DNA from 3 places in the Aeromonas sp. MR16 genome. Region 2 is predicted to be linked to each of the others. Evidence: riboswitches for the same ligand, from Rfam matches in the RefSeq annotation. Region 2 holds a riboswitch; each other region holds the start of a gene.
The links. Region 2 has a riboswitch for cyclic di-GMP ahead of MM194_RS11440 (carbohydrate-binding protein). Riboswitches for the same ligand answer to the same signal wherever they lie in the genome.
Positions count from the first base shown of each region.

Region 1 (7,938 bases), on a different contig from region 2:
CAAGCGCTGCGCCATCGTCGAGGCCGACGGCAAGCCGAGACCGGGCTTTGGCGGCGAGGGCGTCTATCTCAACCCCGGCTGTACCCTGCCCTACGCCAAGAGCCGCATGAGCGAGCTGGCCAAGGCCAGCGGCATCAACAGCCTGTTCCTCGACGTCGATGGCACCGCCATGGCCTCCAGTGACTACAGCCCGGCCCACCAGCAGGGCAGCGCGGCCATGGTCGCCGCCCGCAACGCCCGCATGGGCTGGGTCGGGGAGCGGCTCGGGCTGGTGCTGGGCTCGGAGGACGGCAACGCCCTCACCAACAAGCCGCTGATGTTTGCCCACGGCGTCCAGAGCTGGGGCTTCGGCTGGACCGACGCCGCCATGCGCAAGCAGCCCAAGTCCCCCTACTACCTCGGCAAATGGTGGCCAGACGAGACGCCCCAGGTCTTCTTCCAGCCCGCCCGGCTCAAGCCCCGCTACCTCAAAACCGTGTTCAACCCGACAGACAGGCTGCCGCTCTACCAAGCGGTGTTCCACGATTCGGTGATCAACAGCCACCACTGGCTGCTGGACAACCTCAAGTTCCCCGCCATCCGGGAGGAGCGCGCCCTGCTCGGCCTGCTCTACAACACCCCTCCTCTGGTCAACCTGAGCCGCAGCACCCTCGCCAGCCGCCTGCCTGAGCTGGTCAGACTGGATGCCCAGTTCGGGCCCCTGCACGAGGCGCTGTGGGACAAGGCGCTGGTGGGCTTCCGCTGGCGGGACGGGGCGGGGCGGGTGCAGGAGACCCGCTTCTCCGACGGCAGCCGGCTGGTGGCAAACTTCGGCAACAGCAGCATCCAGATCGATGGTCACAAGCTGCCGGGCAGGCAGTTGCTGGTGGCCCTCAAGGACAAGCCCGTCACCCTGTTGAAGATCTGAGCGCCCCAAAATGAAAGAGCCCTGCCAACTGGCAGGGCTCTTCGTTTGCAGGATGGTTCAGACTGCCACAGCGGACTCGGCCCCATAGTGGCGGCGGATCCAGGCCTCGAAGTCCGCCAGCATGCGCGCCTCGGATTCGCTGTTGTCGGCGATGAGCTCGGCGCCGTGCACGACCCGGATCCTGGCATTGAGCGGGGTGCCGTCACCGGCGAGGGGTCGCTGGCCCGCGGCCGCCATGCAGGCTGTGGCCGTCGCCCAGGCTTCGGCCACGCTCTGGTTGCACGCCCGGGCCAGGGGTCCGGCGCTGAAGCCCTCGCCGGTGAGGCTCTGCAGCGTCTGATCATGGGTCATACCGTTGCCCGGCCCCCAGTAGTGGGCGGCGAGATCCGGGCCTATGCGCGGGTTGTCGGTGAGGTAGCCGTCCCGGCGCAGGAAGTAGGCGCGGGTCTGCTCCACCGCCATCAGCGCCAGCAAGTAGCCGTGATAGGCACAGGCCGATTCCTGATTGAGCAGGTGCGGGATGGCCAGCAGCGGGCGGGGGCTCTCCACCCCCAGGATCTTGCGCTCCCACCGACGGGCCAGCGCCAGCACGGCGGCCGGGGTGCGCTCGGCCTCGTCCATGGCGTAGAGATCCCGCTCGAAGTAGGCCACCAGCGCAATCTGGCGCTCGTTGAAGGCCCGGAACGGCTGGCGGGCCTCGAGCATGGCCTGGATCAGTGCGTCAGGAATTTCCTCCCCCGCGGCGTTCCTGGCGTAGCGCTTGAGCCAGTCCGCATCGTCCAGCAGGCTGTCGCAGAACATGGACTGGGTCTCGGCATAGGCCATGGAGGTAGGCGGAAACTCCTGGGAGAAGCAGGGCGCGTTGCCGGTGACGTTGGCAAAATGCGCCGCATGGCCCCCCTCGTGGAACAGGGTGTTGAGACCGCTCCAGCCGCTGCCGACCTGGGCCGGATCCGCCAGGCTGGTGAAGTTGACCACGGCGGGCACCCACTGACCCTCCTGCCAGAAACTCGGCACAGGGCCGTGGCAGAAGCCGTTCTCATATTTCCCCTCCCGGGTCAGCAGATCCAGGGTCAGGGTCGCGTCTCGGTACTGGATGCCGAGCCGGCGGAAGCTCTCGACCCAATCCTTCAGCGCGCGCGCGAACGGCACATAGGGATCGAGCTGGCGGGTCACGTCGCCACTGACGCTGTAGCGCAGGTTGTGGGGCAGGAGCGCCGCCTCCCCCTTGGCCGCTTTCAACTCGGCCAGACTCTGGTGCAGGCGCAGCTCGGTGCGGGCGATGAAATCATCGAGCACGGCGAACAGCTGCTCCGGGCTCATCTGCTCGTTCTTGCGCACCTTGTACTCGAAGTAGTCCCGATAGCCCATGGCGCGGGCGAAGCGGTTGCGAAGCGCCACCACCTCGAGGAAGCCGTTGTCCACCACCCACTGCTCCAGGGTATGGAACATGGCGATGGCGCTCTGACGTACCGGCTCGCTCGCACTGGCGGCCAGCGCCGTGCTGGCGGCGGGCAGGCTGCCGACCACCGTCTGGCCCTGCTCGTCCAGCAGGCTGAGCTTGAGCTCCCGACGGCGGGCAAAGAGCGCCGCCTCGGCGGCCACCAGCTCGTCCATCAGAGCGGCGGCGGCTGGATCCTCGATCACGTTGCATTCGAAGAAGGCTACCCAGCCAGCCAGGCCGCGCTTGAGCTCGGTCTCTTCGGCCTGAGCCTGCATCTCGCGCAGCACCGGCAGCCGGGCCGGGTTGGCACAAAACGTCTTGTAGGCCTGTTCGGCGGCGGTAAAACCCGCCTGATCGTCGCTGGTGCCCATGTAGGTGGACCAGAACAAGTCCTCCTTGCGCCTGTGCACCTGCAGATAGTCGGCGTTGAGCTGGTTCAGGTAGTTCCTGGCAATGGAAGTCATAAGGTCCCTCTTGTTATCGGTGGCGGCTGAGCCGCTTTGCCTTGTGATGATGCCCGGCCGTGGCCGGACAAGGGGCGCCGGGATGCGCCTCACCACGCTATCAAAAGCCGTTATCCATGTCTGTAGCACCGGCGACCCTGACCAGGCCCTGTCTCACGAGGTCTTGCTCACCGGCAATAAACAATGCATTAGATTTGCATGTTAATTAAGCGAAAGGGGGGCATCCGCCCAAAGTGGGCCATCCAATAGCCATTTAAAAACAGAAAGTTAAGTATTGGCTCTACTCCGACGAGATCAAGCTGTAAAGATTTACACTTAATAATTTAATCAAAATAAGACATGATGGCACCGCGTCGTCAAACGCGACGCAATGACCCTATATGTAGTCATTTGGCAAACTGGTTGAAAGGCCAGGACGCAAAGCCTCCGGTCTAAAGACGTCTCGTCCAGGATAGCGGGGTTGCAGCACCGTATTTCGGGGAAGGCCCCAGCCAACTTGACTGCCCACATCTGTCGAACAGAGGAATGTATGGCAGCAAAAACTCAACTCAATCACCTCGCGGCGGCGCTCGCGCTGCTGGCCAGCGGCGGCGTACTCGCCCATGGCTATATCAATCAGCCGGAGGCACGCAACTATCTGTGCAAGACCGGCGGCAACAGCCAGTGTGGCGCCGTCCAGTGGGAGCCCCAGAGCCTGGAGGCGCCGTCCGGCTTCCCCAATGGCGGCCCCGCCGACGGTCAGATCGCCTCGGCCGGCCACCCGCAATTCGGTGAGCTCGACGTTCAGACCAGCGATCGCTGGACCAAGCGCCCGGTGCAGGCAGGACCCTTCGCCATCAGCTGGAGCTTCACCGCCAACCACGTGACCCGCAACTGGCGTTACTACCTCACCAAGCAGGATTGGAACCCGAACCAGCCGCTGACCCGGGACTCCTTCGATCTGAACCCCTTCTGCGTCATCGACGGGGGCATGGTACAACCACCCAAGCAGGTCACCCACAACTGCACCCTGCCGGCCCGCACCGGCTATCAGGTGATCCTGGGAGTCTGGGAGGTGGGTGATACCGCCAACAGCTTCTACAACATGATCGATGCCCAGTTCGATGGTGGCACCCAGCCGCCGCTGACCTGGAGCCAGGGCGGGACCATCTACCCCTCCACCGATCTGGTGGCCGGCGACAAGGCCAAGACCCGGGTGTTCGACGCCAACGGCGAACGCACCGATCTGCAGACGGTGCTGACCATCGGCTCCTCCGAGCAGGGTCAGAAGAACAACTGGGCCCACGATCTGGCCGCCAAGATCAATACCGAGCAGAGCCAGATCCGTGCCGGCCAGCAGGGCACCGATGGCCAGTTCAACCCGGTTTACGGGCAGAACCCCATCTACCTTAAGGCGGGCAGCAACCTGCAACGGGTCGAGGTCCAGCTCGAGCAGCAGCAGCCTCCGGTGAACGACAGCATCAGCGTGAGCGGCCTGGAAAGCGAATACCTGCTCGACAACGGCAAGGTCACCCTGGCCTTCAGCGTCACGGCCCAGGGGGATCTCGCGGTCACCAACACCCTGTATGACCATGGCGGTGCCGCCAAGGGACAGACCAGTGCCGACATCAAGGACAGCAGCCAGAGCTTCACCATGGCGGTCAGCGGCCTGAGCGCGGGTCACCACCAGCTGGTGATCGAAGGCAAGCCAAAGGCAGGCGGTGCCTCCCTGCAGCAAACCCTGGACCTGATGTTCAAGGATCCGGCCAGCGGCGGCGACTACCAGTACCGCTTCCCGGAGGGGTTGAAGTCCTATGTGGCCGGCACCAAGGTGTTGCAGCCCAAGAACGGCAAGACGTATCAGTGCAAGCCCTACCCCTACAGCGGCTGGTGCACCATCTGGACGAGCTCGGCCACCCAGTATGAGCCCGGTGTGGGCACCAACTGGCAGGATGCCTGGACAGCCCTGAACTGAGCTCGCAACTCCTGAACAGAAGAGGCCCGAGCGGCCTCTTTTTTTGTGCCTGTTATCCGGGATCCCGGTGCCTTGAGCACCGCGAGCGCCCCTGTCGGACAAACACTATGACGCAACACTACTATGACCCCCTGAGTCGCCTGCTGCACTGGCTGATGGCCGTCGTCATTCTCTACGCCACCCTGGCCGGCTATCTGATGCACCTGGTGATCGACAGTCACCCCCGGTTGTTCCAGTTTCTGTCGGTGCTGAACATGTCGATGGCCACCCTGATAGCCCCACTCTTCCTGCTGCGCTGGGGCTGGCAACATCTGAGGGCTCCCCTGCCCGAGAATGGTGCCAACCATCATCACGGATGGGTCAAGCTGGCTCATGCCCTGCTCTACGGGCTGATGTTCGTCGTGCTGCTGAGCGGCTTCCTGATGCTGGAGCAGGATTACTCCCTGTTCTGGCTCTACCCGATCGCCAATCCGATCGACAACCCCGAGGTCAATGCCTTCTTTTTTCGTGTTCACCGCCTCGCTTGCCTGTCGCTGGCCACCCTGGTCATGCTGCACGTGGTAGCGGCCCTGTACCACCACAGGATCAAGGGCGATCGCACCCTCTACCGCATGCTGGGGCCCCACACCGGCAAATAGGCCGACGGCGTCTCGTAGCGGAGACAGGCTTTCCATCGATGGCTGACAAACAAACAGGGAGCCATATGCTCCCTGTTTTCTCATCTCGCGGCAGGCATCAGATCTGGTAATCGAGCTGCGGTTCGTTTCCCATGGCCCGCGCCTGAATATCCGCCAGCGCCAGCTCTGGGTTGCACAGCTGGATGAACTGCCAGGCAAAGTTGTGCTGGAACTGCCCCTGCTTGAGGCCGATCCAGGCGGTGTGGGGCGCAAACAGCCGGCTACCGTCGAGCTGCACCAGCCCCTTGTCGCGCTGGGCGTCGAACGCCATGTCCGCCAGTATGCCGACCCCCATCTCCAGCTCGACATAGGTCTTGATGACGTCTGAATCCTGGGCGGTCAGCAGGATCTGCGGCGCTATCCCCGCCTCGGCGAAGGCCTCGTCCACCCGCGCCCGGCCGGTCAGACCCGATTGATAGGTGACGATGGGCCAGTGCGCCAACGCCGCCAGGGTCAGATCCCGCTCGGCGGTCAGGGGATGCTGCTCGGGCACCACTATGTTGTGGTGCCAGCGGTAATAGGGGAAGGCCACCACCCCTTCGCTGCGATCGAGCTGCTCGCTGCTGATGCCGATGTCCACCTCGCCGGTCTGCACCAACCGCACTATCTCCTCCGGGCTGCCCTGGCGCAGCTCCAGTTGCACCAGAGGAAACTGCTCGCGAAACGCCTTCACCACCCGTGGCAACGCGTAGCGCGCCTGGGTATGAGTGGTCGCCACCAACAGCCGGCCCGAGTCGCGGTTCGCGAAGGTGCTGGCCAGCTTTCGGATGTTGTTGGCATCCCCCAGGATGCGCTCGGCGATCACCAGCAGCTCTTTGCCCGGCTCCGTCATGCCGAGCAGGCGCTTGCCGTAGCGAATGAACAGCTCTAGCCCAAGCTCTTCCTCCAGCTCGCGAATATGGCGGCTGACCCCGGACTGGGAAGTAAAGAGGGCGTTGGCGACCTCGGTCAGGTTGTAGTCCCGCCGGGCCGCCTCACGAATAATGCGTAGTTGCTGAAAGTTCACGTCATCGCCTCCTGCGCTGACCGGCCGCGTGGGGTTGACCCCGCGGCCTTGTTATCTGTTTCAAGCCTGAACTCACTCGATGGATGCACAGCGCCCTAGATCTGGTAGTCCGGATAGAGCTGGGCCTGCCTGGCCACCAAGCGCACCCCTTGACCCGGCGTCAGCGCACGGGCCGCCTCTTTGCTCAATTCGACCTCATAGTGAGCCCCTTGGGTGTCACCTATGCCCCGCAGCTCGACCCGGATCCGCGGCCCCATGGGCAGCAGACGGGTGATGGTGGCGCTGATGCCGCCGATCGCCTCCGCCGGCAGAATATCCAGCTCGTGGGGACGCACATAGGCGATGGCCGCGCTGCCCTGAGCCAAGTGAGATGCCGCCGAGCCACCCAGTCGCTGTTCGCCGATGCCGAGCCCCTGCTCCGCCACCCGCCCGCGGAACAGGTTCACGCTGCCGAGGAAGCTGTGCACGAAGGAGCTGGCCGGCTGGTCATAGACCTCGGCCGGGGTGCCTATCTGCTCGACTCGACCGGCATTCATCAAGACGACTCTATCCGCCACCTCCAGCGCTTCCTCCTGATCGTGGGTCACGAACAGGCTGGTGACGTGCAGCTCGTCGTGCAATTCCCGCAGCCAGCGGCGCAACTCCTTGCGCACCTGGGCATCGAGGGCACCGAACGGCTCGTCCAGCAGCAGCACCTTGGGCTGCACCGCCAGGGCGCGAGCCAGGGCAACTCGCTGACGCTGGCCGCCGGAGAGCTGGGTCGGATAACGCTCGGCCACGTGGCTGAGCTGCACCAGATCCAGCAGCTCCTTGACCCGGGCGCGGATGGCGGCTTCGGCCGGGCGCTCGCTGCGCGGTTTGACCCGCAGGCCGAACGCCACGTTCTCGAACACCGTCATGTGGCGGAACAGGGCATAGTGCTGGAACACGAAGCCGACGTTGCGCTCACGCACGTGGAGCGCCGAGGCATCCTCCCCGCGGATGATGACGCTGCCGCTGTCGGCCTGCTCCAGCCCGGCGATGATCCGCAGCAGGGTGGTCTTGCCGCAGCCGGACGGGCCCAGCAGCGCGACCAACTCGCCGTCGTGAAAGTCGAGGTTGATGTCGGCAAGGGCCGCGAACTGATTGAAATGCTTATTGAGTTGTTGAACCTGAATGCTCATGGCTGCCTCGTTGAAACTGTGTAATCAGTGAGATTTGGTGGGCTGACCACGCAGCCGGGCTAACAGGGTTTCCCCCAGCAGGGTGAAGATCCCGAACAGGGCCAGCAGGCTGGCTACCGCGAAGGCGGCGCCAGTCTGGTACTCGTTGTAGAGGATCTCGATGTGCAGCGGCAGGGTATTGGTCTGGCCGCGAATATGGCCTGACACCACAGACACGGCGCCAAATTCCCCCACCGCCCGGGCGGTACAGAGCAGCAGGCCATACATCAGGCTCCAGCGAATGCCAGGCAGGGTGACCCGCCAGAACATCTGCAGCCCGCTCG
Region 1 is NZ_JAKZFK010000052.1:3,015-10,952, forward strand. It holds gene MM194_RS21315 (glycoside hydrolase) at 1-907, shown strand, start outside; gene MM194_RS21320 (M3 family metallopeptidase) at 965-2,815, opposite strand; cyclic di-GMP riboswitch class I at 3,198-3,283, shown strand; gene gbpA (N-acetylglucosamine-binding protein GbpA) at 3,345-4,769, shown strand; gene MM194_RS21330 (cytochrome b/b6 domain-containing protein) at 4,877-5,407, shown strand; gene cbl (HTH-type transcriptional regulator Cbl) at 5,505-6,452, opposite strand; gene MM194_RS21340 (sulfate ABC transporter ATP-binding protein) at 6,548-7,615, opposite strand; gene cysW (sulfate ABC transporter permease subunit CysW) at 7,640-7,938, opposite strand, start outside.
Region 1: linked by a shared signal. The riboswitch ahead of gbpA (N-acetylglucosamine-binding protein GbpA) and the one ahead of MM194_RS11440 (carbohydrate-binding protein) in region 2 are both predicted to bind cyclic di-GMP.

Region 2 (7,938 bases):
GTCCATGGGCCAAGCCATGGTGTCGATGTCGTCTGCGTTACCTGTCAGGTTGCGTTGCCTTTTTCGTTGCTCATACCAATAACGAAATAAGGAAGTTCAACTATGTTCAGTCCAAAACATTCCCTGCTGGCATTGCTGGTCGGGGGGCTCTGTTCTACCTCTGCTCTCGCTGCCGCCCCCGGCAAACCCACCATCGGTTGGGGTGAGACCAAGTTTGCCATCATCCAGGTCGATCAGGCCGCTACCTCCTACAACAAGCTGGTCACCGTCCATAAGGATGGTGCTCCCGTCAGCGTAACCTGGAACCTCTGGTCCGGCGATGTGGGCCAGACCGCCAAGGTACTGCTCGATGGCAAGGAGGTGTGGTCCGGTCCCGCCTCCGCCGCGGGTACCGCCAACTTCAAGGTCACCAAGGGCGGCCGCTACCAGATGCAAGTGGCCCTGTGCAACGCCGATGGCTGCACCCTCTCCGACAAGAAGGAGATAGTGGTGGCCGACACGGACGGCAGCCACCTGGCGCCGCTCAATGCGCCGCTGCAAGAGAACAACAAGCCTTATACCAACAAGTCCGGCAAGGTGGTGGGGGCCTACTACGTGGAGTGGGGCGTCTATGGCCGCAAGTTCACCGTGGACAAGATCCCGGCCAAGAACCTGACTCACATCCTCTATGGCTTCACCCCCATCTGTGGCGGTAACGGCATCAACGATAGCCTCAAGGAGATCTCCGGCAGCTTCGAGGCGCTGCAGCGCTCCTGTGCCGGTCGCGAGGACTTCAAGGTCTCCATCCACGATCCCTGGGCCGCCGTCCAGATGGGGCAGGGTAATCTCACCGCCTTCGATGAGCCCTACAAGGGCAACTTCGGCAACCTGATGGCCCTCAAGAAGGCCAACCCCGACCTCAAGATCCTCCCCTCCGTGGGGGGCTGGACACTGTCCGACCCCTTCTATTTCTTCAGTGACAAGGCCAAGCGCGACACCTTCGTCGCCTCCATGAAGGAGTACCTGCAGACCTGGAAGTTCTTCGATGGGGTGGACATCGACTGGGAGTTCCCGGGCGGACAGGGTGCCAACCCCAACCTGGGCGGCCCGAACGATGGCGCCACCTATGTGGCGTTGATGAAAGAGCTGCGCGTCATGCTCGATGAGCTGGAAGCCGAGACCGGTCGCCAGTACGAGCTCACCTCGGCCATCAGCGCCGGTGGTGACAAGATTGCCAAGGTGGACTATCAAGCGGCCCAGCAGTACATGGATCACATCTTCCTGATGAGTTACGACTTCAGTGGCGCCTTCGATCTGAAGAACCTGGCTCACCAGACCAACCTGTTTGCATCGAGCTGGGATCCCGCCACCAAGTACACCACCGACAAGGGTGTCAAGGCGCTGCTCGGTCAGGGGGTGACGCCGGGCAAGATAGTGGTCGGTGCGGCCATGTATGGCCGTGGCTGGACCGGGGTCAACGGCTACCAGGCCGGTAATCCCTTCACCGGCACCGCCACCGGCCCCGTCAAGGGCACCTGGGAGAATGGCGTGGTGGATTACCGCGACATCGTCAACAACCGCATGGGCGCCGGCTGGGAGCAGGGGTATGACGAGGTGGCCGAGGCTCCCTACGTCTTCAAGGCCAGCACCGGCGAGCTCATCAGCTTCGACAACGATCGCTCGGTCAAGGCCAAGGGGCAGTACGTGCTGGCCAACCAGCTCGGCGGCCTGTTCGCCTGGGAGATCGATGCGGACAACGGCGACATCCTCAACGCCATGCACGAGGGGCTCGGCAATGGGGACGGCGGCACCACGCCACCGGTCAACAAGCCGCCGGTGGCCAATGCCGGTAGCGATCTGAGCGTCACCGGCCCGGCCGAGGTGACCCTCAATGGCAGTGCCTCCCATGACCCCGAGAACGGTGTGCTGAGCTATAGCTGGAAGCAGGTTTCGGGCCCGCAGGCTTCCCTGCTCGATGCTACTCAGGCGAAGGCCCGTGTGGTGCTGGATGCCGTCAGTGCCGACATCAACCTGGTGTTCGAGCTGACCGTCACCGACGACCACAACCTCGTGGCCAAGGATCAGGTGGTGGTGACCAACAAGGCGCCGCAGCCGAACCTGCCACCCGTGGTGACAGTGCCGGCCTCCGTCAGCGTCGAATCCGGCAAGCAGGTGACCATCAAGGCCACCGCCTCCGATCCGAACGGTGATGTGCTGAGCTACCAGTGGAGCCTGCCAGCGGGTCTCACCGCCACCGGTCAGAACAGTGCGACCCTGGTGGTCACAGGCCCGAGCGTGACTAGCGATACCACCTATGACTTGACCCTGGTGGTCACCGACGGGGCACTGGACGCCAGCGCTGGCACCCGCCTGACCGTCAAGCCAGCGAGTACAGGTGGCGGCTGCGAGGCAACCGATCCCGATGCAGCCAACTGGCCGGCCTGGAGTGCCGGCACCGTCTACAACACCAATGACAAGGTGAGCCACAAGCAGTTGGTGTGGCAGGCCAAGTACTGGACCCAGGGCAACGAGCCAAGCCAGAGCGCCGATCAGTGGAAGCTGGTGAGCCAGGTGCAGCTCGGCTGGAATGCCACTGTGGCCTACAACGCCGGGGATCTCACCAACCACAACGGACGCAAGTGGAAGGCCCAGTACTGGACCAAGGGCGATGAGCCCGGCAAGGCATCGGTCTGGGCCGATCAGGGGGCTGCCAGCTGCAACTGATTGCCATCAGGAATGGGGCCTGGGCCCCATTCCTTTCTCCTGTGGCGCTTTGCGGGCTGACCTCAGCTCGGGGCGGATAAACCGCCAGCCATGGCCATCAGCGTGAATCTTGTTGACTCAATTAATCATTTTTTCATTAAGATGAAAAAATATTTTCATCTTAAAAATACCGTCCAAATAGTGATTTTGACGGTTGATATCCGGTCTAACACCGAGCTTAACCCTGCCTGTATGGCATTTGTTGATATAACACATAGTTAAGCTCCCGTTCAGTAATTTGCAGTGACTGCGCCGATAGAGAATAATCGCGGCGCACTACTGATTAATTTGTGTATAAGGGCAAACCGGTTGAAAAGCCGGGACGCAAAGCTTCCGGTCTAAGGATCCATGATCTAGGACAGCGGGGCCGCCACAGGTCGTATCGATCTTCTGCCAAGGGAAGATCCTGCCTCATCTACTGGTTGCCTTGTCCTTATCGTATTGACTAATAACGAAAAAGGATTACTCGCCATGCAAAGTCCATCCCCCGCGCTGCCGACCTCTTTGGTTGGCGCTCTGTTTGTCTCCCCTTTATGCCGCCACTCCTGGCAGACCCCGCCTCGGCTGGGGTGAAACCCGGCTCGCCATCACCGAGCTCAACCCGTCCGCTCACGCCCCGCCGGTCAAGGAGATCGCCGCCAGTAGCAGCAGGAGGAGGGGGTTGAACTCTGTGCTCATGTCAACGCAATAACAACAACGAGCCTGCCACCCGGGCAGGCGCAAAAAATAGGGAAATAACGCGATGCAGATGAAAAAAAACAAGGTAAATCTGGCGATGCAGGGGGGCATGCTCGCCCTGCTGGCGGCAGGGTGGGTGCCGCAGGCTCTGGCCCAGCAGAACGCCATCACCGGGGAGTGGCGCAAGGATCAGACCAAGCCACGCCTTTACAGCCAGGCGGCCTGGGTCGACGGCTTCGTCTTGCAACTGCCGCTTGGGGCGACCTTCGCCCCCCAGATGACGGCCTGGGACGAGAACGATGGGGATCTCAGCGGCCGCATCAAGCAGCTTAGCGGCGTGAACACCCAGCAGGTCGGCAGCTATCTGGCAAAATACGAGGTGCGGGATAACGGCCTGCCCGAGATGGGGGGCTATCAGAAGGTTGGCGCAAGCACCACAACCTTCTCATTGCCCGTCACCGTCTATGATCCCGCCGTGGCCGTGCCGAGTGAGCTCAACAAGCTGGGTAGCCTCTGGCAGGAGAGCCCCACAACCACCGGTCTTCTGCGTTTTATCCCCGGCCAGAGCCTGAGCCGAACGATCCGTATCGCCTCAACCGAGCACCCCCTGAGTGGGGACGAGCTGGAGATCACGACCTTCAAGGTGCAGGAGGGGATCTGGGGCGGCAACAACCGTCAGTTCAGCCTGCGCCTCACCGACATCGAGAGCGGCGAGCCAGCCTACGAAGGTAGCGTCTTGCTCGTATCAGGCAAGCAGTTGACCCCGACCGCCCCCATCAAGCTGCGGGCCGATCGGGACTACGAGTTCATCCTGACCTATCTGACCGGCCAGTTCGAACAGGGTTTTCGTGCCAACGAGGAGGGGGAACTCTGGTTGATGGCCGAGGGGCAGCAATCGCGCGAGGCAAACCCCTATGCTTTGGTGCTGCCCGATCCTGCCAACCGGCTGGCCTTCGATCCCGGTTTCAACTCTGCCCTGAAGCAGAAGCTGCTCAGCAGCCGGGGGGAGCAAGAGGCCCTGTTGATCGGCAAGGTGCCGGGTCCGCAGCCGGTGGCCCTGAGTTATCGCATCGCCAACCCCGAACTGGTCAGTCTGCAACTGGTACCGGGAGCGACCCAGGATCGGCTGGTGCTACAGGGGCTGGCAGAGGGTGAGACTACCCTCGAGATCCTGGCCGATGATCGTCTGGTGGATCAAGTGCGATTGTTTGTTACCAGCCCCAAGGAGGTCAGCGTCTCCTACAGCTACATCGCCTTCCCCGGCGAGCGCCAGAGTCACCTGTGGGACGATGGTGCCATCATCATGGCGGACATGAGCCGACGTTTTGCCCCCTACAACATCCGCCTCAGCTGGGTGGACAACGGCGTGCTGGTGCACGAATGGGACAAGAATGGCGATGGTCAGGCCTACGAACCCAGTGCTGTGGAGCTAACGGCGCCGCTACAGGAGGGCTGGATCCCGAACGCGGATCGGGTCTTCTCCAACATCTATGTGCTGCGCGGCTACAAGGATGACAGCAAGACATGCAGCTACCAGGGGAATGGTCTCTCTGTCGGTTTGGGGGCCACAGATGGTGCGCCGCGCGCGGGCTATCGATACGCTTGCCCTGGCAACCTCACCGTCCATGGGCAGTCGTTGACCCTGAGCCACGAGCTGGGCCACAACCTGGGGTTGGCACACACGGGAGACGAGCCTTATCGGATGAGCAACATCATGACGGGAGGGCGGTTTGAGGGGGTCTTCTTCGGTTACCAGTGGCGCACCATGCACCAGACCATAGAGGCCAGGATCGCGGCTGGTGATGCGGGGGTGAGCGAGCGCAATGACGAACCAGAGCTGCCGCCACCTGCGGTCAATCTGCCGCCCCTGGCCAACGCCGGTGGCGACATGAGCACCACGGGCCCGGCCGAGCTGGTGCTCGATGGCGCCGCCTCCCGGGATCCGGAGAACGGTGCCTTGCGCTACCAATGGCGCCAGGTCGTCGGCCCACAGGTGACGCTGAGCGATGCCGACAAGGTGCAGGCCAGAGTGAACCTCGGGACCGTCTCTCAGGATACTCAGTTGGCGTTCGAGCTGACCGTCACCGACGAACAGGGACTCGATGGTTCGGATCGGGTGGCGGTGACCCACCAGGCGCCTCCTCCTAACCTGCCCCCCGTGGTGACAGTGTCTGCGCCAGCCTCTGTGCAGGCGGGCAAGCAGACAAGCATTACCGCCAGTGCCACCGACCCCAATGGTGATGCACTCAGCTACCAGTGGACAGTGCCGGCCGGCCTCAGTGCCAGCGGCCAGAACAGTGCGACCCTGGTGGTCACGGCCCCGAGCGTGACGGTCAACACGGATTATGACCTGACGGTCACCGTGACCGATGGCGCCTTGGATGCCGAGGGTCAGACCCGGCTCACCGTCACCCCGGCAAGTGGCGGCGGTGAATGCAGTGTCACCGATCCGGAAGCGGCCAATACCCCGGCCTGGAACGCCAGCACCGTCTACAACGCCGATACCAACGTGAGCCACAACCAGCTGGTATGGCAAGCGAAGTACTGGACCCAGGGCAACGAGCCAAGCCAGAGCGCCGATCAGTGGCGGCTGGTGAGCCAGGTGCAGCTCGGCTGGAATGCCGGTGTGGCCTACAACGGGGGAGACATCAGTACCCACAATGGCCGCAAATGGAAAGCCAAGTACTGGACCAAAGGCAACGAGCCGGGCAAGCACGATGTCTGGCTGGATCAGGGTACTGCCAGCTGTAACTGATTACCCGTCCCCCATGGAATGGGGCCCTGGCGCCCCATTCCTTTTTCCACTCCTGTTTCAGCCTGCGGCCATGCCGCAGCGCGACAACCAGAACCGATTCTCAGGCCGGGTGCTTGGTGTAGGACCGAGCCTCCGACGTCCATTTTGTAATGATTCCTGCAACAGGGCATGTGGACATGCCCCTAAAAATGAGAACCATAACAATGAAAAAAACACAGTTAGCTAGTCTGATCATGGCCGCCTTGGCGAGTGGCCCCTTGCTGGCCGTCGTTCAGGCCCCCACTTCCTTGCCCTTCAATACCCAGCCACCGACCAACGATCTGCAAGGCACGCTGGCGGCGCAGGTGCAGTTTGCCCAGAGCCAGATCCTGCCGGCCCATGTCGCCGAGGGAGACAGCCAGCCAAGGCTCACGGCCCAGCGCAAGAGCCTGCTTCTGGTCAGGCCCTTGCAAGCCGAGAGCGCTGTGCCGATGATGGTGACGGCGCGAGATGGTGCGGGGCAAACGCTCGGCACCCTGGCCCTGGCACCGCCTGAGCAGTTGCCGAAGACGGCCTATTACCTCGACGGCTCGCCGGAGGAGGGGGTCGACTTCACGCCGGGGCCGGGCAGCAGTGGCCTCATCAACAGCAGCAGCGAGCTGGCAAAGCTGAGTGACCCCGCCGGTGCCTTCCTGCTGAGCCGCTTGCAGCCCCATGCCCTGGTGACCATCCAGACCGCCGATGGACGCTGGGTCAGGGATATCCATCTGCCGGGCGGCGCCGCGTTGGAGGGCAAGATGGTGCGCTTGGTCTCCAACGCCGGTTACAACTCGACCCTTTATTACAGCGGCCGTCAGGTGACGCTCTCCCGTGGCCAGACCCTGCAGTTCAAGTTTGTGGGCGGCCAGTGGATCCGGGACGGGGAGCTTGAGAACAACGGCATCCGCTATGCAGTCGATGCCTGGAGCGCAGTGCTGCCCGCCGACTGGATCCAGCCAGGTATCAGCCTGCAACTCAGCCAGGGCGGGCTCAGCGGTGAGCTGACGGACTTGCAGATCGGTGCTCCGAGCGAGCTGCTGATCCACACCATCGACATCGGCATGCTGACCTCCCCCCGCAACCAGTTCGCTTTTGCCGGGGATCCCGAGGCGCACCGCGAGTATTTCCAGACGGTGCCCACCAGCCGGTTGATCGTCAGCCAGTACGAGCCTCTGTCCTTGGCCGAGGTGATGCTGCCGGATGGCACCCTGCTCACCGATTTCGATCCCGGCCAGGGGGGCTGGCACGAGGGCACCATGCGCCAGCGCATCGGCAAGGAGCTCATCTCTCTGGGCATCGACAACGCAAACTACGGCATCAACAGCACCGCCGGCGAGGGGGAGAGCAGCCACCCCTATGTGGTGGCCCAGCTGGCGGCCCACAACAGCCGCGGCAAGTACGCCAACGGGGTTCAGGTGCACGGTGGCTCGGGCGGGGGTGGCATCGTCACCCTCGACAGTTCCCTTGGCAACGAGTTCAGTCACGAGGTGGGTCACAACTATGGCCTCGGCCACTATGTGGGGGGCTTCGCCGGCTCGGTGCATCGCAGCGCCGAGGCGGCCAATTCGAGCTGGGGTTGGGATGGGGACAAGAACCGCTTCATCCCCAATTTTGGCGCCAGCCGCAACGGCCAGAGTGCTTGTCTCGATGGCCAGTGCCAGGCGCCCTTCGACGGTCGGCCGTTCGGTTTCGACGCCATGGCGGGGGGGGCCCCTCTTTCCGGCTTCAACCGCTTCACCCTCTAC
Region 2 is NZ_JAKZFK010000013.1:1,148-9,085, reverse strand. It holds gene MM194_RS11445 (glycosyl hydrolase family 18 protein) at 103-2,703, shown strand; cyclic di-GMP riboswitch class I at 3,032-3,117, shown strand; gene MM194_RS11440 (carbohydrate-binding protein) at 3,485-6,175, shown strand; gene MM194_RS11435 (M66 family metalloprotease) at 6,373-7,938, shown strand, end outside.

Region 3 (7,938 bases), on a different contig from region 2:
TGATGAGCCTCAGCTGGTTGTCCTGAATGAAGGAGCGAAACGAGCCGTTGGAATCGGGCCCCACGGTGCGAAAGGTCAGCGGGAAGCTGTCGATGAAGAGATTGAGGGTGCCACCGGGGATCGCCTGTGGTGAGGCAAACACAGGGTCTGTGTCGTTGGTCTCCCACTTGAGATCCGCGGGCAGAGCGACGGCCCAGGCCATGGCCCCCTGCACCAGCAGCAGGGCCGCCCCTATCCATTTGATCTTGTTGTTCATCTTTGACCTCCTGGTCATCAATTCCTGCGCTTATCCCTGCACTCAGGAACGCCATAAATAAGGACAATATTCGCTCGGTGCGCCCATGGCGCCGACCGCCCTCCCGTCACTGGTAGCGGGTGAACTGGCGCGGATCGAACGCCTCGCGGATCGCCTCGCCGATGAAGGAGACCATGATCAGCACCAGGCTCACCGCCACCACCACTGAGCTCACTATCCAGATGGCATCCAGGTTGTTGATGCCCTGGGAGAGCAGCTCCCCCCAGCTCGGGGTGGGCGGCGCCAGGCCGAAGCCCAGGTAATCCAGCGCCGTCAGGGTGGAGATGTTGCCCACCACGGCGAAGGGCGCCAGGGTAACGATCATCATCAGGGTGTTCGGCAAGATGTGGTGGAAGATGATGCGGCGGGTGCTCGCCCCCTGGGCCCGCGCCGCCATCACATAGTCCCGCGCCCGCTCCTTGTAGGTGAGGGTGCGCATGTACCAGGTGATCCCCATCCAGCCGAACAGCACGTTGATGCCGACGAAGAGGCCGAAGTTCGGCTTGGTGAGGGACACCAGGATCATGATGACGTAGAGGAAGGGCACCTGGGACCAGATCTCGATAAAGCGCTGCAAGATGAGGTCGAAGCGCCCGCCGAGGAAGCCCATCATGCAACCGAGGCTGACACCGATGACGTAGCTCGCCACCAGGGTGATGAAGGCGAAGCCGATGGCGATGCGAAAGCCGTACACCAGCCGCGCCAGCACGTCACGACCGCTGGTGTCGGTGCCGAGGAAGTGGCGATCGGCCAGGCTCGGGGCATAGGGCGGATAGACATCCTGCTTGAAGTCCTGCTCGTAGGGATTCCAGGGCACCGGCGGCAGCAGCACCCAGTCGCCCTTGCCCTCCTGGGCAAACTTGGCCTGCAACTGGCGATAGTTGGTCTCGTATTCGTAGTCCAGCCCGAAGTGCTGGCCCGGGATCACGTCGCCGTAGGTAGGGAAGTAGAGCTCCCCCTGATAGCTCAGCGCCAGTGCCCGGCTGTTGACCAGCAGCTCCGCCAGCAGGGAGAGGATCACCAGCAGCGAGAAGAGGATGAAGGAGTAGTAGCCGCGCTTGATGGACTTGAAGCGCTTGAGCTTTTTCAGGGTGACCGGATTTAGCTGAAAAGTCATGTTCAGTCTCCAAACCTGACACGGGGATCCACCGAGACTGCAGCGCAGATATCGGCGACGACACTGAGCGCTATCGGCATAACGAACGACATCGGCTTCATGTTCAGTCTCCAAATCTGACGCGAGGATCCACCAGCGCAACGCAGATATCGGAGACGATGTTGCCCACCAGCATCAGCATGGAGGTGATGGCCAGGATCCCCATGACGGTGGGGTAATCCCGCTCAACGATGGCCTCGTAGCCAAGCAGGCCTATGCCGTCGATGTTGAAGATGGTCTCGATGAGAAAAGACCCGCCGAAGAAGACGGTGAGCACGGACCCTAAATGGCTGGCGATGGGGATCAGGCTGTTGCGCATGGCGTGATGGGTGACCGCCTTGCGAAACGGCAGCCCCTTGGCCACGGCGGTGCGCACGTAATCCGCCGACAGGTTCTCCATCAGGCTGTTCTTCATGGTCATGGTGAGGATGGCGAAGTCGCCGATGGCGTAGGCGATCAGCGGTAGCAGGGCGTGGCTGAACAACACGCGGATCTGTTCCCAGGCCCCTTGCGTCGAATCGAATTCGTCCCCCGGGAAGCCCCCCATGGGCAGCCACTCCAGGTGGAAGGCAAACACCGTGATGAGGAAGATCCCCACCACGTAGGCGGGCAGCGCATAGGCCATGTAGATGAGCATGGAGCTTAAGGAGTCGAAGCGGCTGTTATGCCTGAGCGCCTTGGCCACCCCGAGGGGGATGGAGACGGCGTAGCTCAGCAGGAAGGTCGCCAGCCCGAAGAAGGCCGTGACCGGCAGCCTGTCCTTGATGAGGCCCCACACCGGCTCGTAGTAGCGGGTCGACTCCCCCAGATCCAGCACCGCCAGCTTCTGCAGCCACTCCCAGTAGGCGATCAGCATGGGCTTGTCCAGACCGTAGAAGGCCTTGAGCTCCTCGATCTGCTCGTCGGAGAGCGCCTGGGCCCCCTTGCTGCCACTGGAGCGCCCGGTCTCGTTCTGGGAGACCTGCGCCTGCAGCATCATGCGCTCCACCGGGCCGCCCGGCACGAAACGGGTGATGCTGAAGACGAGCAGGGTGATTCCGAGAAAGGTCGGGATGATGAGCAGCATCCGACGCAGAAAATACGACAGCATGGGGAAACCTCGTCCTTGTTGCGCTTGCATGGCCGCGTCATTCCGCGCAGCGGCCTCTCCTTGCCGGCATGGGTCCTTGAATTGGCGGCAACACCAACCCCGTGCCTGTTACCGCTACTTTAGAACGAACATCTTGAATAGCCACACCTTTTTGAAGCGCTTACCGCGAAGCTTGAGAGTCTCCGTGCCGATCTGATGACCATCGGGCCCGGGTGCCTTGAAAAGGCCACGCCATCGAGCGGGGCTGCACCAGCCACATCTCATAAAAAATCCGGAGCCTGAGCTCCGGATTGGTCGTCTCTACATGGCATCAGAAAGATGCCGCTTCGCCACATCAGTAGTTGCATACCAGCTTCCAGCTGCCGTCACCCGCCTTGGGTTCGCTGCTGGTCCACCAGTTTGCCTGCCAGACGGCCTTGCCATTGGTCATACGATCGTTGCCGTTGGCGTGATCCCCGCGCGGCCAAGCCGGGTAGGCATTGTACTCCGCCGGATTGACGCTCTGGCTGCTGCAGCTCGTGCCACCGGTGCCGCCATCACCGCTGCCCAGCACCGCCTCGGCCAAGGCCGGGAAGTCGGACTTCAGGCCTATGGTCTGGCTGCCGCTGACGAGGCGTATGCCGCTCGGCACCCCCGCCGCCGGCAGGTAGTAGGTCATGGCCACTTCGACGTCAGAGCCCGGTGTCCAGGCCTTCCAGGTCGGCAGCGTCATGGCCACCTTGTGGAAGTCCTTCTCGCTCGCGATGCCGTCGGAGTTCTGGTTGCCGCCGCTCTCCACCACCTTGAGCCCCATGCCGCTCTGATCCGTGATGGTGTCAGAGGTGGAAGTGGGCATCAGGAACTCGATGCGGGTGCCGCCCGGTATGGTCTGGGTCGACTTGTTGATGAGCTTGAGGGTCGGGTTGATCGGGTAGTTGGAATCCCCCTCCTTGAAGCCCGAGAGGCTGACGCCAATGTCGAGCTGAGCGGCCGGGACCGGCAGATCGTTCTGCTTCAGGCTGGCCTTGCTCGCCTTGCTGAACTTGTCGTAGGCCAGGCTGGTGAGGGTGCTGCCCATGACATATTCGTTCTTGGCAGCGTCGAAGTCGTAGTCCCCCGCCATCTCCCAGAACATGACGCCCCCCAGGCCGCGCTTGACGATGTAGTCCAGCTTCTTGCCCATGGACTCTTCATCTTCGGTGGAGAGGAACACCTTCTTCTCTTCGTTCCACAGCCAGGGCGCCTGCGCCTTGTCGTCGTAGTAACGCACGTACTTGCCCTGGATCACGTCCGCCGGGTTGTTGGGATCCAGACCCCAGGCGGTGCCATAGCTCGGCAGTGTGGTGATGCCGAGGCTGGCCGCGTGCTCCAGGTTCTTGGCATGCCACATGGGCACGGCGCCGGCGCCGACCTCGTTGCCGTTCTTGTCCAGATCGTGCCAGATGTTGTCGATGCCGACAGCGCCGTTGCCGCAGGGGATGGTGCTGCCCCCCGTGCCCGGCTGGCAATTGCTCTGGCTCGGCAGGGCCGCCTTGCCGTTGAGACCATGGGTACCGCCGGTGACCCCTTGCCAGCCACGGGTGTAGTAAGGCACCCCTATGTTGATCTTGCCGGCCGCCAGGGCGCCACGGAAGTAGTGGGCCGACCAGGCCGCGTTCAGATAGCCGATGGCGCCGTACTGGGCCTGACTGTAGACGCCCCACTGGGCCAGTTCGGGATCTGCCTTGTTGTCGAACAGCGCGGCGTTGTGGGCCACGAAGTTGTTCCAGGCGCCGTGGAAGTCATAGGTCATCAGGTTGACGTAATCCAGATACCGGGTGACCTGGAAGTTCTCCATGCCGCGCAGCAGATAGGCCGACGCCGGCGAAGCGATGGTCAGCATGTACTTGCGGCCATCCTCGGTGCCGGCGCTGTCCAGCCGCGTACGCAGGGTCTTCATCAGCACCTCGTAGTTGGCAAACAGCTTGGCCCGGCACTGGTTGGAGAGCGGGAAGTCGTTGGGGTTGCCCGCATCCTTCATGGAGGTGGGGTACTCATAGTCCACGTCCACCCCGTCGAAGCCGTAGTGGCGGATGAAGCCCACCGCCGAGTCGGCGAAGGCGTTGATGCCGGCGGTGTTCACCGAGCAGTCACCCTTGGTGGTGGCGGTGTAGAAGCCACGGGTATCGGCCCAGCCCCCCACGGAGATCAGCGTCTTCACGTCCGGATACTGCTTCTTGTACTTCGACAGCAGGTTGAAATGACCCTGGTAGGCGAACTCGGGATCCATCTCGGCGCCCGGAATGCCCTGCCAGGTCATCTTGGTGGCGGCATCGTCCACCTTGATCAGGTGGCTCTGCTCGTCCACCCCGGCGAACGCATAGTTGATGTGGGTGATCTTGTCCCAGGGAATGTCGCTGACCAGGTAGGCGGGCAGGCCGTTCTTGCCGGTGCGCCAGGAGGTGAAGTAGCCGATGACGCGGCGGGCATGGTCATCCCCCATACACTCGCTGCCATCGGCGCGGTAGACCTGGCGCACGTCGCAGGAGAGGTTGCCACCGGTAGGCGGCAGCGCAGCCTCTTCCACCTGCACATCTACCTGGCTCGATTCACCGACCAGATTGGCCTTGTCGGTGGCCACCAGCTTGAGGCCGGTGAGGCCCTTGTTCTGCGGCGTCCAGCTCAGTTGCCAGGGGGCGCTGCTGTCTTCACCCACCTTCTGGCCATTCACAAAGAGCTCTACCTTGGCCACGTCGTTGTTGGCGTCAGTCACATTTGCCGTCACGGTGGCGGCGCGGCCCAGGGTCAGCTTGGCGCCAGCGGCCGGGCTGCTGATGCTCACCTTGGGCGCCTCTGGCGCCACCACGGCGCTGACATTGAAGCTGACGCTGGCCTCGCTCAAGACCTTGCCATCCTTGTCCAGCCCACGGGACTTGAGCTGATGGGGACCGACGCCGCTCGCCACCCAGCTGGCCGACCAGGGGGCCGCGCTGCTCAGCGCCACCTGGGTGCCATCGATCAGATACTCGACCTTGACCAGGCCGCTGCTGTTGCCACTCAGGCTCACCGCCAGGGCCACCGGGGTGCCTTCGTTGAAAGCGCTACCAACGGCGGGCGAGCTGATGGCGAGCCCAAGGGCCGGCGCGGTGCCACCGTCGCTGAAGGGTTTCCAGGCATCGGCCCAGACGGCGCCAACGCCGGGGGCATAGTGGTAGGGCGAGGCGCCGCACCAACCGGAGTAGGGGAATTCTTTGCATTCGTAGAGGTTGCCGACGTTGCTGACGACATCGCCAGCCTTGTAAGCAGTGCCAGCCTGATAGACGGGATAAGCGGCGTGCGCCCAGGCGGGCATGGCCGCGAGGGCAACCAGCATGGCAAGCCTGCTGGGCCTGAAGGTCTGTTGCATTGTTTTATCTTCCTTGTTTTGTCTTGGCTTTTAAGACCGGGCAAAGCGCAATAGCAACAGGGGAGAAGGGTCGACGACAGGCCATGGACGGGCCACATACCCTCATGTCACCCGGGGAAACCCCGCTATCTGGCCCGAAGGGGCAGATCGGAGGCTTTGCGTCCCGGCATCGCTGCCGGTTTGCCCTTTACCTGGGTTCCGTGAGGAACAGGGCGAGTATAGGAAGCAAGTTGCAGATGCTCAATCTTTGTTCTCGAAGAGAAATATGTAAACGCCAGCGGGATCACAGTATTTCCACTTTCACCAAGTGACACATTTGTCAGTTATTTCAACTTGTTAGCCAGATCAAATAAATGAAATCGGCCTCTTTTGTCTCCCAGTAATGTGCGTTGGCTCACTGGTATGAACTGCCAGAAATGTGACAATGCGCGCCCTTGGTCAACGAGCCAAGGCTATGGAAACACTGGCAAAAATAAAAAAGGAATACCCATGAAAGGAACACCTACCCTGCTGTCGCTGGCCGTGGGGCTCGCCCTTGCGTCCCCGTCTGTCTATGCCGCCGGCTTCAGTTGCCCGGCCGACAATGCCCTCACCCCCATCCCCGCCATTCAAGGCAGTGGCGACAAGAGCCCGCTGATCCCGGATGATCTGTTTGAAAGCACACAGAGCGTCTCGGTCAAGGCCGTGGTCTCCGCCCTCGGCGAGAGCCTGAACAAGGGCTTCTACCTGCAGGACCTGCAGGGGGATGGCAACCCCCAGACCTCGGACGGCATCTTCGTCTACCTGAACGACAAGAATTTCGCGACCAAATACCCGGGCATCAAGCCGGGTGCCGTGATCTGTCTGGAAGCCAAGGTCGAAGAGTATTTCAACCACACCCAGCTCAAGCCTGTCTTCGATAGCGGCAGCGCGCGTCTGCAGGTCGTGGCACAGGGCAGTGCCCCGGCCGCCACGGCGCTGCGGGTGCTGGAGGGGGAAACCCTGGCCCGGGCGCTGGAGCGCCACGAGGGGATGCGGGTGCGACTCGATGCCGATAGTGAGCTCAAAATAAGCCGCAACTTCAGCTACGACTACGCCGCCAAGCGCAATAACCTGGTGCTCTCCCACCTGGCGCCACTGATGAAGCCGACCCAGTTGCACGTGGCGGGCAGCGACGAAGCCAAGGCACTGGCACAAACCAATGCCGGTAACCGGGTGTTCCTCGAATCCGACTTCAAGGCGGCCGACGGCAAACTGCCCTGGCTGCCGGCCTGGGAGCCGGAGCAGGGTTACCTGCGCGTCGGTGATGCGCCGGTCAACCTGGAGGCCCTGGTCGGCTACAGCTACAACGAATACCGGCTGATAGTGCCAAAAGAGCAGGCCATCACCGCGGGGGATCTGTTGCGCACCGACGAGAACGATCGCCAGAGCGCCCCGGCCCGCACCGCCGGCACTGACCTGCGTATCGGCAGCTTCAACGTGCTCAACTACTTCACCAGCCACTCCAGCGTGGGCGGCGCCCTCAACGTGCTCTGCGTGGATCAGGCGGATGCGGACAGCGCCAAGGGCTGCAACCGCGGCGCCAAGGATCTGACCGACTTCCAGCAGCAGCGCACCAAGATAGTCAACGCCATCACCGAGATGGACGCAGATCTCCTCGGCCTGATGGAGATGGAGAACAATGGCTTCGACGATCACTCCGCCATCAGCGACCTGGTCGCGAGCCTGAACGCCCAGCAGAAAGACGTCAGCCAGCACTACGCCTTCGTCAGCCTGCCCAAGGCCCTGCTCGGTCAGGATCGCTTCTTCGGTGGCGACGCCATCATGGTGGCCATGATCTACCGTCCGGCCAAACTGACCCCGAGCGGCGATGCCAGCCTGATCCAGCTGCCCGAGCAGCGCTACATCACAGGTGGCGTCGCCAAGACCGCCGGCCAGCGTGACTCCCTGGTGCAGAGCTTCACAGTCACGGGTGGCAACGAGCCGCTCACCCTGGTGGTCAACCACCTGAAATCCAAGGGATCGGGTTGCTACGAGAATGGAGATGGCAAGAC
Region 3 is NZ_JAKZFK010000024.1:50,862-58,799, forward strand. It holds gene MM194_RS16180 (extracellular solute-binding protein) at 1-256, opposite strand, end outside; gene MM194_RS16185 (ABC transporter permease subunit) at 363-1,412, opposite strand; gene MM194_RS16190 (ABC transporter permease subunit) at 1,516-2,541, opposite strand; gene MM194_RS16195 (glycosyl hydrolase family 18 protein) at 2,876-5,872, opposite strand; cyclic di-GMP riboswitch class I at 6,018-6,100, opposite strand; gene MM194_RS16200 (ExeM/NucH family extracellular endonuclease) at 6,395-7,938, shown strand, end outside.
Region 3: linked by a shared signal. The riboswitch ahead of MM194_RS16195 (glycosyl hydrolase family 18 protein) and the one ahead of MM194_RS11440 (carbohydrate-binding protein) in region 2 are both predicted to bind cyclic di-GMP.